Regions from separate parts of the Caballeronia sp. INML3B genome, predicted to be linked through region 1. Evidence: riboswitches for the same ligand, from Rfam matches in the RefSeq annotation. Region 1 holds a riboswitch; the other holds the start of a gene.
What was found. Region 1 has a riboswitch for glycine ahead of NCS58_RS29160 (D-amino acid dehydrogenase). Riboswitches for the same ligand answer to the same signal wherever they lie in the genome.

Region 1 (7,579 bases):
GCTCGCGTACGCGATGCGATACGCCTTGCCCGTGCGCTGCAACGCCTCACACGCGGCAATGTGATCGAGCGTATCCGGATCGGAGAGCGCGAGCGGCAACGGGTCGTAGTGCGCCGAATCCATGCCCGGACAGCCGATCCAGACAAGCTGCTCGCGCCGGATCACGTCGTCGCCGGGGCTGTCTTCGGGCAGCGAGAGCATCGCGAGATCGAGCGCCCGCTTCTTCAACTGCTCGGCGAGCCGGGGCGTCGGGCCGCACACGACTTCCACCAGCGCATGGGGATGCTGGCTCGAAAACTGCCGCAACAAGGCCGGCAGAAAAACGGCGGCGTAGTCGTCCGGACAGCCGAAACGGATGCTGCCCGACAGCCCCTTGCCGCATAAATCGGCCATCGCCTCGTCGTGCAGCCGCAGGATGCGCTGCGCGTGAACGAGCAGACGCTCGCCGGGATTCGTCAACACGACGCCTCGGCCAGTGCGCTGAAAGAGCGGCTGATCGACGATCTCTTCCAGCCGCTTCATCTGCTGACTGAGCGCGGACTGCGTCCGGCCGATCCGCTCCGCCGCGCGGCTCAGCGCCCGCACTTCCGCGATGACGGCAAACGATCGCAGCAATTCGATCTCGAGCGAAAGACTCAAGGTATTAGCGCCTCTTCTATCTTGCATTAGAACTATTCGATTCTATAAAACCAGAGCGCCGACTACACTGCAAATTCCCTTCACCTTTCGAGAGGAGAAGCAAGGTGTCCCGGAACGACGACGCAATTTTTTGGCAGAACGCCAGACAGCACCTCATCCGCTACGGCGGCACATTCGAGCCGATGATCATCGAGCGCGCCCAGGGCAGCTTCGTCTACGACGCCGACGGCCGCGCGATCCTCGATTTCACGTCGGGACAGATGAGTGCCGTGCTGGGGCACAGTCACCCTGAAATCGTGTCGGTGATCAGCGAATATGCGGGCAAGCTGGACCATCTCTTCAGCGGGATGCTGTCGCGTCCCGTGGTCGATCTCGCGACGCGTCTCGCCGATATCACGCCCGCCGGGCTCGATCGCGCGCTTCTGCTCAGCACGGGCGCGGAGTCGAACGAGGCGGCGATCCGCATGGCGAAGCTCGTCACGGGGCGGTACGAAATCGTCGGCTTCGCGCAGTCGTGGCACGGCATGACGGGCCATGCCGCGTCGGCCACGTACAGCGCCGGGCGCAAGGGCGTCGGTCCGGCGGCGGTCGGCTCGTTTGCGATTCCCGCGCCGTTTCCGTATCGCCCGCGCTTCGAGCGCAACGGTCACTACGACTGGCTCGCGGAACTCGACTACGCGTTCGATCTCGTCGATCGTCAGTCGAGCGGCAATCTCGCGGCGTTCATTGCGGAGCCGATCCTGAGCTCGGGCGGCATCATCGAATTGCCGGAAGGCTACATGGCGGCGCTGAAGCGCAAGTGCGAGGCGCGCGGCATGCTGCTGATTCTCGATGAAGCGCAAACCGGCATCGGCCGCACGGGCACGATGTTCGCGTGCCAGCGCGACGGCGTCACGCCCGACATCCTCACACTATCGAAAACGCTGGGCGCGGGTTTGCCGCTCGCGGCCACCATCACTTCGGCGGCGATCGAAGAAAGAGCGCACGAACTCGGCTATCTGTTTTACACGACGCACGTGTCCGATCCGCTGCCGGCTGCCGTCGGCTTGCGCGTGCTGGACGTGGTCGAGCGCGATGGGCTCGTCGCGCGCGCGAACGTGATGAGCGCGCGGCTCAGACGCGGGCTGCTCGATCTGATGGAGCGCTTCGACTGCATCGGCGATGTGCGCGGACGCGGTCTGCTGCTGGGTGTGGAGATCGTCAGGGATCGCCGCACGAAGGAGCCCGCCGATGGACTCGGCGCGAAGATCACGCGCGAGTGCATGAAGCTCGGGTTGAGCATGAACATCGTGCAGTTGCCTGGCATGGGCGGGGTGTTTCGTATCGCGCCGCCGCTTACCGTGAGCGAGGAAGAGATCGATCTCGGGATTGATTTGCTCGGCAAGGCTATCGAGCGTTCGCTGTAGGTTTTGCCGGATCCCGGCGAAAGCCCGATTAACAAAAGCTCCAAGCACGCCCTGGACGTAGCGTCAACGATGCGCGCCCGCCGCCGCGCGCTCGATCGCGGCGATATCGATCTTCTTCATCGTCATCATCGCGTCCATCGCGCGTCGCGCGGCTTCGCGATCGGGGCCGCTGAAAATCTCGAGCATCCGCTTCGGCGTGATCTGCCATGAAAAACCCCAGCGATCCTTGCACCAGCCGCACCGACTTTCCTCGCCCCCATTGCCGACGATCGCGTTCCAGTAGCGATCGGTCTCTTCCGCGCTGCCGGTATGCACCATGAAGCTCACCGCTTCGTTCGGCTTGAAGTTCGGGCCGCCGTTCAGTCCGAGGAAGCGCTGGCCGAGCACGGTGAACTCGACGGTCAACTCCGGCCCCTGCCCCACGCCCGGCTTCGCGGACGCATGGCCCGCGCCGACGCGGCTATCGGGAAAGGTGGCGGCGTAGAACTCCGCCGCTTCACGGGCATTACCGTCGAACCAAAGGCAATTGACGAGTTCGGCCATTTCGCGCTCCTTCGGACAGTGAACAGTGCGCCGACGATATCACGCCGGCGTATCCATCCTCACCCGCGACGACGCGCCAACGTGCACGCGCTTCGAAGGCAAACGCTGCAACACCGCCTCCGCAACGATCTCCGCCGTCGCGGCCGACAAGGTCCAGCCGAGATGCCCGTGCCCGGTGTTATAGAACACGCCCGGACGCCTGCCCTGCCCGACTTTCGGCAGCATGCCGGGCAACATCGGGCGCAGGCCGCTCCACGGAATCACGCGCGCGGTCGACACATCGGGGAAATGACGCCGCGTCCATTCGACGAGCGGCGCGATGCGGTCCGCGCGGATATCGCGATTGAAGCCGTTCAGCTCCGCCGTGCCCGCGACGCGGAAACGGTCCGCGCCGAGCCGGCTCGTGACGATTTTCGCGCGGTCGTCGAGCAGGCTGACCCACGGCGCGCGATCGCGGCTCTTCGCATCGTCGAGACAGACGGTGATCGAATAGCCCTTGACCGGATAGACGTTGAGATGATCGCCCGCCATCGATGCAAACGCCCGGCTGCCCACGCCCGCGCAGATCACGATGCCATCGAACTGGAGCGCCTGCGCCTCGCCCGCATGCTCGACGGTCAGCGTGAGCCGCCCCGCCTGTTCGTCGATGGATGTCACCGACGTGTCGTAGCGGAACTCGACGCCGTGCCGCGCGCATGCATCGGCGAGTCCGCGCGTGAACTTGTGGATGTCGCCGGTGGAATCCGACGGCGTGAAGAAGCCGCCATGAAACGAGCCGCGCAAGGCCGGTTCGATCGATGCGATCTCTTCCGGCGCGACCGGGTGACGGTCGAGGCCCGCATCGCGCAGGATTTCGTTGACCCTCGATGCGGCGTCGAACTCCTTGCGGGTCGCGTAGAAATGCAGAATGCCGCGCCGTTCGAGATCGAAATCGATGTTCTCGTCCCGCGCGATGCGAAACAGATGCTCGCGCGCCGCGATCGCAAGGCGCACCGTCTCGGCGGCATTCGCACGATAGTTCGGAATCTGACGCAGGAACTCGCCGATCCAGCTGTACTTGTGCCAGCCCGGCCGCGGATTCATCAGGAGGGGCGCGTCGCGCGTGAACATCCACTTGAGCCCTTTCAGCACGGTGGAACGGCTATTCCACACTTCGGCGTTGCTCGCCGAGAGTTGCCCGCCATTGGCGAAGGACGTTTCCATCGCCGCATAGCGATGACGCTCGAGAACGGTGACGCGAAAGCCGCGCTGCGCAAGGGCGTAAGCGGTCGTGACGCCGGTGATCCCGGCGCCGATGATGGCGATTCGTGACATGACATGATCCAGATTGATTGAGCATCGCCGGCTTTGGCCACATGCCGCAGCCGGCACCGATGCCCCATCTGTCCATGTACCTGAGAGTTTCGCCCGCGGGCCGCCCGACATTCGCGTCGGCAGCCGGGGCTCCCCTTCGGTGGGCGCGTTCAGGCGCCGCTCTCCAGATGTTCCGGCGCGCACGGTCCTTTTGCCTGAGAGTTTCCGGGGCGGTTGCTCCGTCGGCGTCGTCGCGGGGGACGAGCTCTTCCGTGGCGCGTTGTCGAACTTTTTGACAATACCGGTACAAAACTGACGTGGCAAGCCCCCGTCACGTTGACAGACCGCCGCGCTCGCCGTCAGACTCCCGTCGTTCGTTCTTTCGCAGCTCAAAAATGCCGTCTTCCCAATTGTCCGTCTACTTTTTCGCGCAGGCCGCGGTGATCGTGCTCGCGAGCCAGCTTGTCGGCAGGCTTGCGCAGCGCGTCGGCCAGCCGCAAGTGGTCGGTGAAATGATCGCGGGCGTGCTGCTCGGGCCGTCGCTCTTCGGAATGCTTCTCCCGCACTGGCAGCAGGCGCTCTTTCCCAAGCCGACGATGGGCATGCTCTACGTCGCGGCGCAGCTCGGCGTCGGGCTCTACATGTTCCTCGTCGGCACGGAGTTTCGCGCGGACCATTTCCGCGCCCGCGCAAGAAGCGCGATGAGCGTGTCGCTTGCCGGCATCGTGGCGCCGTTCGCGCTCGCGTTCGCGCTCACGCCGTGGCTGCACACGATCCCCGGTCTCTTCGCGGAGAAGGTGCGGCTCTACGAGGCGTCGCTCTTCCTCGGCGCGGCGATCGCGATCACCGCGTTTCCGATGCTCGCGCGCATCATCCACGAACGGGGGCTTGCCGGCACATCGCTCGGCACGCTCGCGCTGACCGCGGGCGCATTCGACGACGCCGCCGCGTGGTGCATCCTCGCGATCGTGCTCGCGAGCTTCGGCGGCTCGTGGATGGGCGCCTACGCGGCGATCGGCGGCGGCGCGGCCTTCGCGCTCTTCATGATCTTCGCCGGCGGGAAGCTGCTGCGCCGGCTCGCGGCCGGATTGAATCCGCACGCACCGCTGCCCACGAGCGTGCTCGCCACCGTGATGGTGCTGTTCTCGCTCTGCGCATTCGCGATGGACGCAATCGGCATCCATGCCGTGTTCGGCGGCTTCCTGCTCGGCGTGGCGCTGCCGCGCGGCCCGCTGACGGAAAAGCTGCGCGACATGCTGCAGCCCTTCGTCGTCGTGTTTCTGTTGCCGATGTTCTTCACCTACTCGGGCCTCAACACGCGGCTCGACATGCTGATGGACCCGGCCATCATGCTTGCGGCCGTCGTCATCCTGCTCGCGTCGTTCGGCGGCAAGGGCATCGCATGCTGGGCGGCCGCGCGCGCCAATGGCGAGCCTTCCGGCGACGCAATGGCGATCGGCGCGCTGATGAATGCGCGCGGTTTGATGGAACTGATCATCATCAACATCGGACTCGCGGCGGGCGTGATCCTGCCCGGACTGTTTTCGATCCTCGTGCTGATGGCCGTGCTCAGCACGCTGATGGCCACGCCGCTCTTCAACTGGATCGTGCGCCGCAATGCGGCGCTGCGCTCGGCTATCGCGCGCTAGCGGGCGGGAGCGCGGGCTTAGAATAGCGGGACCCACACGTATCTCGTTCAGCCCATCATGCGCTCCTGGCGACTCGACCGCGTCTCATCGAACGGGCAGCTCGATCTCAGCCGCGCGACCGGGCTCGTGTCGTCGATCGGCAGCGAGGATTCCAACGCGCTCGCCGCCGAAGTGCTGAAGCTGCTCGGCGACGTCGCCGCGATTTCGCAGTGCACGATCTTCGCGTATGAATTCGGCAACCGGCCGCGCACGGTGTCGGTGGCGGATCATCGCGGCGGGCGTTTCCTGCGCGATGTCGCCGACACCTACGCGTGCCATTTCTACGCGCTCGACGGCAATCAGAAGATCGTTTCCTCGGCGCGCAACGACAAGCCCGGCTCCATGCTCGTGCTGCATCGGCAGACGAGCGAGGACATCGCGCACGAGGCGTATCGCGCGGCGTGCTATCACCAGCCGAACGTGTCGGACCGCGTGTCGCTGCTCGTGCAGCCGAGCGCGGATCTGTGGCTCTCCGTGAACCTGTATCGCGACACGCGCTTCGGCAACTACCATCCGCGCGAGATCGCGTTGATCGAAGCGATGGCGCCGCTCATCGCGCACGCGGCGAAACATCATTACGCGATCTGCGGGCAGCGCGACATGCCGATCTCGCATCTGATGCTCGCGCGCGTGCGCGGCCTGTGCCCGGAGTTGTCGAAGCGCGAGCTCGACGTGCTGACCGGCGTGCTCGAAGGCCGCACCGCGCAGGAAATCGGCGATGCGATGGGCATCAAGGCGACGAGCGTCGTCACATATCAGAAGCGTGCATACCGCAGGCTCGGCATTTCGAGCCAGCGGCAACTGTTCGCGCTGTGCATCGGGCCGGGCAAGGTCTGACGATTCCCCTGCGTAAGTGTTTTCCCCGGGCCGCTGACGGCCTCGCGCTGTACCCAAATTGAGGACAAGCGGCACGATTGCGCGCTTCATACTCCGACGCATCAGATGTCCGACAGAGCGACACGACCGGAGACGACAGCATGGAAACCACGAGCGCAAGCGGCGCATTAAACGCGACGCAACGCACATCGAACCCGCACACGCAGGAGCCGCCCGTCATCGCGAAAGTTTCGCGGCATCTGCTGTGGTTCCTTTTCGTGCTGTTCTTCTTTTCGTTTCTGGACCGCATCAACATCGGCTTCGCCGGCCTGACGATGATGAAGGACCTCGGCCTCACCAGCACGCAATTCGGCCTTGCGACGACGCTCTTCTATGTCGCGTACATCGCGTGCGGCATTCCGAGCAACATCGTGCTCGCGCGTATCGGCGCGCGCCGCTGGATCGGCACGATCATGGTCGCGTGGGGCCTCGCGTCGACGGCCACGATGTTCGCGACGAGCCCCGCGTCGCTCTATGTATTGCGCGTGCTGGTCGGCGTGACGGAGGCGGGTTTCCTGCCCGGCATCCTGCTTTATCTCACGTACTGGTTTCCCGGCGCATACCGTGCGCGCGCCAATGCGCTTTTCATGATCGCGATGCCCGTGACCGCGGCCGTCGGCTCGGCGCTTTCAGGCTTCATTCTCGGGCTCGACGGCACGCTCGGCCTGAAGGGCTGGCAGTGGCTCTTCCTGCTGGAAGGCTTGCCGTCGGCAGTGCTCGGCCTCGTCGTCTATCGCTATCTCGACGACAACCCCGGCAACGCGCGCTGGCTCGATACCGACGAAAAGCGCGCGCTTGCCGACACGCTCGCATCTGACCATTCCGGCGACGCGAGCGCTCCGGCGCAGCATGCACGCGGCACGAGCATCGTGGCGGAACTGCTTTCGCCGACCGTGGTGAAATTCGCGATCGCGTACTTCTGCCTCGTGAACACGCTCGCGATGGTCGCCGTATGGACGCCGCTCATCGTCAAGAGCTTCAGCGCCGATGCGAGCAATCGCACGATCGGCCTCCTCGCGGCGATTCCGCAGGTCTGCACGATCGTCGCGATGATCGTCTGGGGCCGCCGCTCGGATCGCAAGCAGGAGCGCAAATGGCACCTGATGCTGCCGATGCTCTTCTCCGCCGCGGGCT
Region 2 (7,579 bases), on a different contig from region 1:
CACGAGATCGGCAAGATCGCGGCCGAGCCGTAAGGCGCCGACGACACCGCGCCGATGCCCGCGTCGTCGCGCTTGTAACCCGTGGATGCCTGATTCGGCAGGAACTTCGCCAGATGCGCGCCGACTGCAACCGGACCGACACCCGGCCCGCCGCCGCCGTGCGGAATGCAGAACGTCTTGTGCAGGTTCAGGTGCGACACGTCGCCGCCGAACTGGCCAGGCGCGCACAGGCCGACCATGGCGTTCATGTTCGCGCCGTCGACATACACCTGGCCGCCGTGCGAATGCACGATGTCGCAAATCTCGCGGACGTTGCGCTCGAATACGCCGTGCGTCGACGGATACGTGATCATGATCGACGCGAGATTCGCTGAATGCTTTTCGGCCTTCGCCTTCAGATCTTCGATATCGACGTTGCCGTTCGAATCGCACGCGACGACGACGACCTGCATGCCCGCCATCTGCGCCGACGCCGGATTCGTGCCGTGCGCGGACGCCGGAATCAGGCACACATTGCGATGCCCTTCGCCGCGCGATTCGTGATACGCGTGGATGATGAGCAGCCCCGCGTATTCGCCTTGCGAGCCGGCGTTCGGCTGCAGCGAAACAGCCGCGTAACCCGTGCACGCGACGAGCATCTGTTCGAGCTGATCGATCATCGTGCGATAGCCGACCGTTTGCTCGCCGGGCGCAAACGGGTGAATCTGCGCGAACTCGGGCCACGTGACGGGCAGCATTTCGGATGTCGCGTTGAGCTTCATCGTGCAGGAGCCGAGCGGGATCATCGTGCGGTCGAGCGCGAGATCCTTGTCGGCGAGGCTGCGCAGATAGCGCAGCATTTCGTGTTCGGAGTGATGGCGATTGAAGACCGGATGCGTGAGGTACGCGCTCGTGCGATGTAGTTGCGCCGGCAGCGGATCGGCTGCGGCCTGATCGAGCGCGTCGATATCGAACGTTTCGGTCTTGCCCGCGACTTCGGCGAACAGCGCGAAGAGCTTGAGCAGGTCGTCGCGCGTGGTGGTTTCATCGAGCGATACGCCGACTTGCGTCGCGCTCACGTGGCGCAGGTTGATATGCGCGGCGTACGCAGCCTGATGCAGCGCGGTCGTGCTCGCGCCGCTGTCGATCGTGATCGTGTCGAAGAACGTGTCGTTGGCGATCGCATAGCCGAGCTTCTTCACGCCGGCCGCAAAAATGGACGCCACGCGGTTCACGCGCAACGCGATCGTCTTCAGGCCGCGCGGGCCATGATAGACGGCATACATGCTGGCCATGATCGCGAGCAGCGCTTGCGCCGTGCAGACGTTCGACGTCGCCTTTTCGCGGCGAATGTGCTGTTCACGCGTTTGCAGCGCGAGGCGCAGCGCGGAATTGCCTTGCGCATCGACGGTCACGCCGACGAGACGCCCCGGCATCTGGCGCTTGAATTCGTCGCGCACGGCCATGTACGCCGCATGCGGCCCGCCGAAGCCGACCGGCACGCCGAAACGCTGCGTATTGCCGATTGCGACATCCGCGCCCCATTCGCCCGGCGGCGTGATGAGCGTCAGCGCGAGCAGATCCGCCGCCGCGACGACATGGCCGCCCGCCGCGTGGATTGCTTCCGCGAGCGCGCGATAGTCGCGCACATCGCCATTCGCGCCGGGGTATTGCAGCAGCACGCCGAACGCGTTCGCGCTCGCAGCATCCGCGGCCGGGCCGACCTTCACTTCGATGCCCGCGGGCTTCGCGCGCGTCTTCACCACTTCGATGGTCTGCGGCAGCACGTCATCGGCGACGTAGAACACGTTCGATTTCGGCTTGCCGACGCGTTGCAGCAGCGTCATCGCTTCGGCTGCGGCCGTTGCTTCGTCGAGCAGCGAGGCGTTCGCCATCGCAAGGCCGGTCAGGTCCATCACCATCTGCTGGAAATTGAGCAGCGCTTCCAGACGGCCTTGCGAAATCTCCGGCTGATACGGCGTGTAAGCCGTGTACCACGCCGGATTTTCGAGCACGTTGCGCAGGATCACCGCCGGCGTGTGCGTGCCGTAATAACCCTGGCCGATGTAGGTTCGAAACACCAGATTCTCGTCCGCCAGCCGGCGCAGCGACGCGAGCGCTTCCGCTTCGCTCTTCGGCTGCGTGAACGCGCCGAGCGGCAGCGTTTCCTTGCGGCGGATCGATTCAGGAATCACCGCGTCGATGAAGGCCGCACGCGACGCGAAACCGAGCGCTTCGAGCATCGCGCGCTGGTCCGCTTCATCGGGGCCGATGTGCCGCTCGGCGAATGCGTCGTGGCATTCGAGCGCGGCGAGTGACAGGGAAGTGCGGTTCATCAGGCGATCCGGGTGTTCGAGCTTCATGTGAGTTCCTGCGATGCGGCTCACCGTTGAGCCGCAATCGTCATTGAGATGAGTTATTCGCCGATCGACTTGCCGTAGCCTTCGGCGTCGAGCAGCTTGTCCAGGCCGGCGTCGCCCGCCGGCTTGATCTTGAAGAGCCAGCTTTCGTACGGCGCGCCGTTCACCTGATCGGGCGCCGACGTGAGCGCGTCGTTCGATGCGACGATTTCGCCCGAGACCGGCGCGTAGATGTCCGATGCCGCTTTCACCGATTCGATGACGGCGATCGCATCGCCCGCGGTCACGGTCTTGCCCGCCGCGGGCAGCTCGACGAAGACGATGTCACCGAGCGCTTCCTGCGCGTGATCGGTGATGCCGACGGTCAGCGTGCCATCGGATTCGGTGCGGACCCATTCGTGCGATTCGGTGTATTTCAGATCGGCCGGGATGCTCATTGGATGCTCCTTGCGTGTGCTTTCGTGAGGTTCTTGATTCGAGGAAACGGGCGCGACGGCGTTACGACAGCTCGACGAGAACCTTGCCGTTGCGCACGAACGGAAGTTTTACCACGCGCGCCGGAAGTTGCTTGTCGCGGATGACGACCTGCACCGTGTCTCCGACGGCGACAGCCGCCGGCACGCGCGCGAAGGCGATGGATTCCTGCATCGACGGCGAAAAGGTGCCGCTCGTGATCTCGCCGTCGCCGTGCGGCGTGACGACTTTCTGATGGGCGCGCAGCACGCCGCCCGCCTTGCCGTTTTCCTTGATCAGCACGAGCCCGACGAAATTGGCCTTGGAGCCGTGCGCCTCGAGCGCGCTGCGGCCAACGAAATCGCGCTGCGTTTTCAGATCCACGGTCCATGCGAGGCCGGCGTCGAGCGGCGAAACCGTCTCGTCCATGTCCTGACCGTACAGGTTCATGCCGGCTTCGAGACGCAGCGTGTCGCGCGCACCGAGGCCGGCGGGCTTCACGCCCACGGCGGCGAGCGCGTTCCACAACGCTTCGACTTGTGTCGCCGGAACGACGATCTCGAAGCCGTCCTCGCCGGTATAGCCGGTGCGCGCGAGCATCAACTCGCCATATTGCGTCGACGGGAAAACGGCCGCGTTGAATGGCTTGATGTCCTGAGTTTGCGCGCGCGTGTCCGGCAGCACTTGCCAGGTCTTTTCGCGCGCGGTCGGGCCCTGAACGGCGATGATCGCGAGATCGCGGCGCGGCGTGATGGAAAGATTGAATTCGCCTTCGGCATTCAACTGGCCGAACCAGGCGATGTCCTTTTCCGCCGTCCCCGCGTTCACGACCACGCGGAAACTCGTTTCGGAAAAGTAGTAGACGATCAGATCGTCGATCACGCCGCCGTTGCCGTTGAGCAGGCACGAGTAGAGCGCACGGCCGGGCGTCGTGAGCTTGTCGACGTTATTGGCGATGGCGTACCTGAAGAATTCGCGGACGGCGTCGCCCTCGAAATCGACGACGCGCATGTGCGACACGTCGAACATGCCGGCGTCGGTGCGCACGGCGCGATGCTCGTCGATCTGCGAACCGTAGTTGACGGGCATGTCCCAGCCGCCGAAATCGACCATGCGCGCGTTGAGCGCGAGGTGGGCGGCGTGCAGGGGCGTGTGTTGAAGTTCGGTCATCGGGGCCTCGGTTCGCGAAACAAAAAGGCCACGCCGCGCACATTTCGCTCGGCCGATGCCTCTTCGTGCTGCCGAAAGCAGCGCGCAAGGCTCATGCCCCGTAGCGGATGCGATGCGTGACCCCTCTGTCCTCGGTACCTGAGAGATTGCGCGAACCGTGCACGGTCGTGCTGCGGTTCATCGCGCGCCCCTTCGGTGGGCAACTGGCTTCATGAGGAAGCCGCTGCCGCTCTCCAGAGTGCGAGGAAACGAATTCCTCGACGCCGTCGGTCCTTTTGCCTGAGAGTTTGCGGGTATGCCCCTTCGGCGGCGCGGTCTTCGCTGCATGAACGAAACCACGCGCTCTCCCGACGCGTGCGGCAGAATTTACGCGACCGAATAGGGCTTGTCAAACGGATTCGGGCGCGTTCGATGGACACCGAACACGTCCGCTGAACGATGTTCAGGCGAGTTGCCGAAACGGCACGCGCCGCCCTTCCCGGTCACTCTGAATCGCCAGTTCGATGATCGTCATCGTATCGACCGCGTCCTGCGGCGAAATGGGAAACGGCTTGCCGTCCTGAATCGACGCCGCCAGCGCGCGATAAAACTCGATATACGCGCCGTCCTTCGTGGCGAATTCATGACGCAGGTCGAGATCGCCATCGACTTCGCGCAGCACGCCCGGCGGATTCTTCGCAAACTCCGGATTGCCGGGCCGCATGCCGGAACGCAACTGGTCTTCCTGCGTATCGAGCCCGTTTTTCACATAGCTGCCCCGCGTGCCGTGGATCGCGAAACGTGGCGGTTCCAGCGCCGCGAGCGCGCTGGCGTGCAGGATCACTTCCTTGTCGTCGTAGCCGAGCACGAGATGCACGTAATCCGGCGCGTGCGCGTGATCGCGATGCGCCTTGACGAACGCCGTCACCGTCTGCGGCGCGCCGAAGAGCGTCAGCGCCTGATCGATCAGATGCGGCCCCAGATCGAACAGCAGGCCGCCGCCGCGCTCCGCTTCCTCGCGCCAGCGCTGCGGCACTTTCGGGCGAAAACGGTCGAAATGCGATTCGTAATGCGTGATGCGCCCAAGCCGTCCGCTTTCGACGAGCGCGCGCACCGTCATGAAATCGCCGTCCCAGCGGCGGTTGTGAAACGGCGCGAAAAGCAGCCCCTTCTGTTTCGCGAGATCGGCGAGCGTGCGGGCGTCGCGCGCGGAAAGCGTGACCGGCTTGTCGACGACCACATGCTTGCCCGCCGACAACGCGCGATGCGCGAGATCGAAGTGCGTGTCGTTCGGCGTCGCCACGACGACACATTCGAGCCCGTCGACGGCGAGCAGCGCCTCGAAGTCCGCGACGATCCGCGCGTTCGGATAATCCGCCGTCGCGCGTTCGGCCTGGCTCGTCGCGATGGCCGTCACTTCCGCCCGGCCGCAGTGCTCGATGACGGGTGCGTGAAATGTCGCGCCGGCGAGGCCGTAGCCCATCACGCCGACTTTCAGTGCTGTGCTCATGCGGGCATCGTCCTGTCGTAAATTCGATCGGATATTGTGGCACGAACGAGGGCCGGAACCGCGCCGCCGCTATCGTGTTAACATCGCGCTCTCCTCCGCGCGCGGGTTTCAGCAAGCGCGCCCCAAACTCCAGAAGCCCAATACGATGTCCGCTGGTCTCAACGCCGCGCAAAGCGAAGCCGTGCGCTATCTCGATGGTCCCTGTCTCGTGCTCGCCGGCGCGGGCAGCGGCAAGACGCGCGTGATCACACAGAAGATCGCGCATCTGATCGAAGGACGCGGCTTCGAGCCGAAGCACATCGCCGCGCTCACGTTCACGAACAAGGCGGCGCTCGAAATGCGCGAGCGCACCGCGAAGCTGCTCGAAGGCAAGACGCTCACGACGCCCGGCAAGGAAGGCCGCAAGATTCCCGTCAATCAATTGACGATCTGCACCTTCCACTCGCTCGGCGTGCAGATCATGCGGCAGGAAGCGGAGCACGTCGGGCTGAAGCCGCAGTTCTCGATCATGGATTCGGACGACTGTTTCGGCATGGTCCAGGAACAACTCGGCACGACCGACAAGGGTCTGATCCGCAAGATCCAGTCGATCATCTCGCTGTGGAAGAACGCGATGGTGTCGCCGGATCAGGCGTCCGTGCTCGCGAGCAACGACGACGAGCACCAGGCGGCGATCGTGTATCGCAGCTATGCGGCGACGCTGCACGCGTATCAGGCGCTCGATTTCGACGATCTGATCCTGCGTCCCGCGCAGCTTTTCGCCGAGAACGAGCAGGTGCGCGACAAGTGGCAGAACCGCCTGCGTTATCTGCTGATCGACGAGTATCAGGACACCAACGCCTGTCAGTACGAATTGCTGAAGCAGCTCGCCGGCCCGCGCGCGGCGTTCACGGCGGTCGGCGACGACGATCAGGCCATCTACGGCTGGCGCGGCGCAACGCTCGAAAACCTCGCGCAGCTCGGCAAGGATTTTCCGAAGCTGCACGTCGTCAAGCTGGAGCAGAACTATCGCTCGACGGTGCGCATCCTGACGGCGGCGAACAATGTCATCGCGAACAATCCGAAGCTGTTCGAAAAGAAACTGTGGTCCGAGCACGGCATGGGCGACACGATCACCGTCACCGGCTGCAACGACGAGGAGCACGAGGCGGAATCCGTCGTGTTCCGGCTCTCGGCGCACAAGTTCGAGCGGCGCACGCAGTTCCGCGACTACGCGATTCTTTATCGCGGCAATTTTCAGGCGCGCATCTTCGAGCAAGTGCTGCGGCGCGAGCGCATTCCTTATGTGCTGTCGGGCGGGCAGTCGTTTTTCGACAAGGCGGAGATCAAGGATCTCATCGCGTATCTGCGCCTGATCGCCAATCCCGACGACGATCCCGCGTTCATTCGCGCGATCACGACTCCGCGGCGAGGCGTCGGCAATACCACGCTCGAAGCGCTCGGCGCGTTCGCGGGCGCGGCGAAGGTGTCGCTCTTCGAGGCGGTGTTCATGGGCGGCATCGAGGCGCGTCTGTCTGCGCGGCAGGTCGAGCCGCTACGCACCTTCTGCGAATGGATTCGCCGGCTGTCGGACCGGGCGGCGCGCGATCCCGCGACCGAAGTGCTCGACGACATGATGGAAGCCATCCACTACGAGTCGTATCTCTACGATGCGTACGACGAGCGCCAGGCGCAGTCGAAATGGCAGAACGTGCTCGAGTTTCTCGAATGGCTCAAGCGCAAGGGCACGAAGCCCGAAGCCGCGCCGGGAACGGAGCAGACAGGCTACGACACCGCCGACGGGTTCGCCGATGAAGGCAAGAACCTGCTCGGCCTGATCCAGACCGTCGCGCTGATGTCGATGCTCGAAGGCAAGGAGGAAGATCCGGATGCGGTGCGGTTGTCGACGGTGCATGCGTCGAAGGGACTGGAGTATCCGCACGTGTTTCTGGTGGGCGTCGAAGAAGGGATCATGCCGCATCGCGGCAGCTCGGACGACGACGCGCCCATCGACGATTCGCGCATCGAGGAAGAGCGCCGGCTGATGTATGTCGCGATCACGCGCGCGCAGCGCAGTCTGCATCTGAACTGGTGCAAGAAGAGAAAGCGCGCGCGGGAGACGGTGGTGTGCGAGCCCTCGCGCTTCATC

Region 2: it holds a riboswitch for glycine, as region 1 does, so the genes downstream of both, gcvT (glycine cleavage system aminomethyltransferase GcvT) here and NCS58_RS29160 (D-amino acid dehydrogenase) in region 1, are expected to answer to the same signal.

Annotation. Positions count from the first base shown of each region.
Region 1 is NZ_JALQDI010000073.1:24,775-32,353, reverse strand. It holds gene NCS58_RS29175 (LysR family transcriptional regulator) at 1-666, opposite strand, end outside; gene NCS58_RS29170 (aspartate aminotransferase family protein) at 744-2,045, shown strand; gene NCS58_RS29165 (VOC family protein) at 2,109-2,588, opposite strand; gene NCS58_RS29160 (D-amino acid dehydrogenase) at 2,628-3,902, opposite strand; glycine riboswitch at 3,968-4,072, opposite strand; glycine riboswitch at 4,083-4,156, opposite strand; gene NCS58_RS29155 (cation:proton antiporter) at 4,277-5,530, shown strand; gene NCS58_RS29150 (LuxR C-terminal-related transcriptional regulator) at 5,588-6,406, shown strand; gene NCS58_RS29145 (MFS transporter) at 6,547-7,579, shown strand, end outside.
Region 2 is NZ_JALQDI010000001.1:29,437-37,015, forward strand. It holds gene gcvP (aminomethyl-transferring glycine dehydrogenase) at 1-2,342, opposite strand, end outside; gene gcvH (glycine cleavage system protein GcvH) at 2,396-2,776, opposite strand; gene gcvT (glycine cleavage system aminomethyltransferase GcvT) at 2,838-3,962, opposite strand; glycine riboswitch at 4,078-4,209, opposite strand; glycine riboswitch at 4,220-4,322, opposite strand; gene NCS58_RS00155 (oxidoreductase) at 4,405-5,451, opposite strand; gene NCS58_RS00160 (UvrD-helicase domain-containing protein) at 5,597-7,579, shown strand, end outside.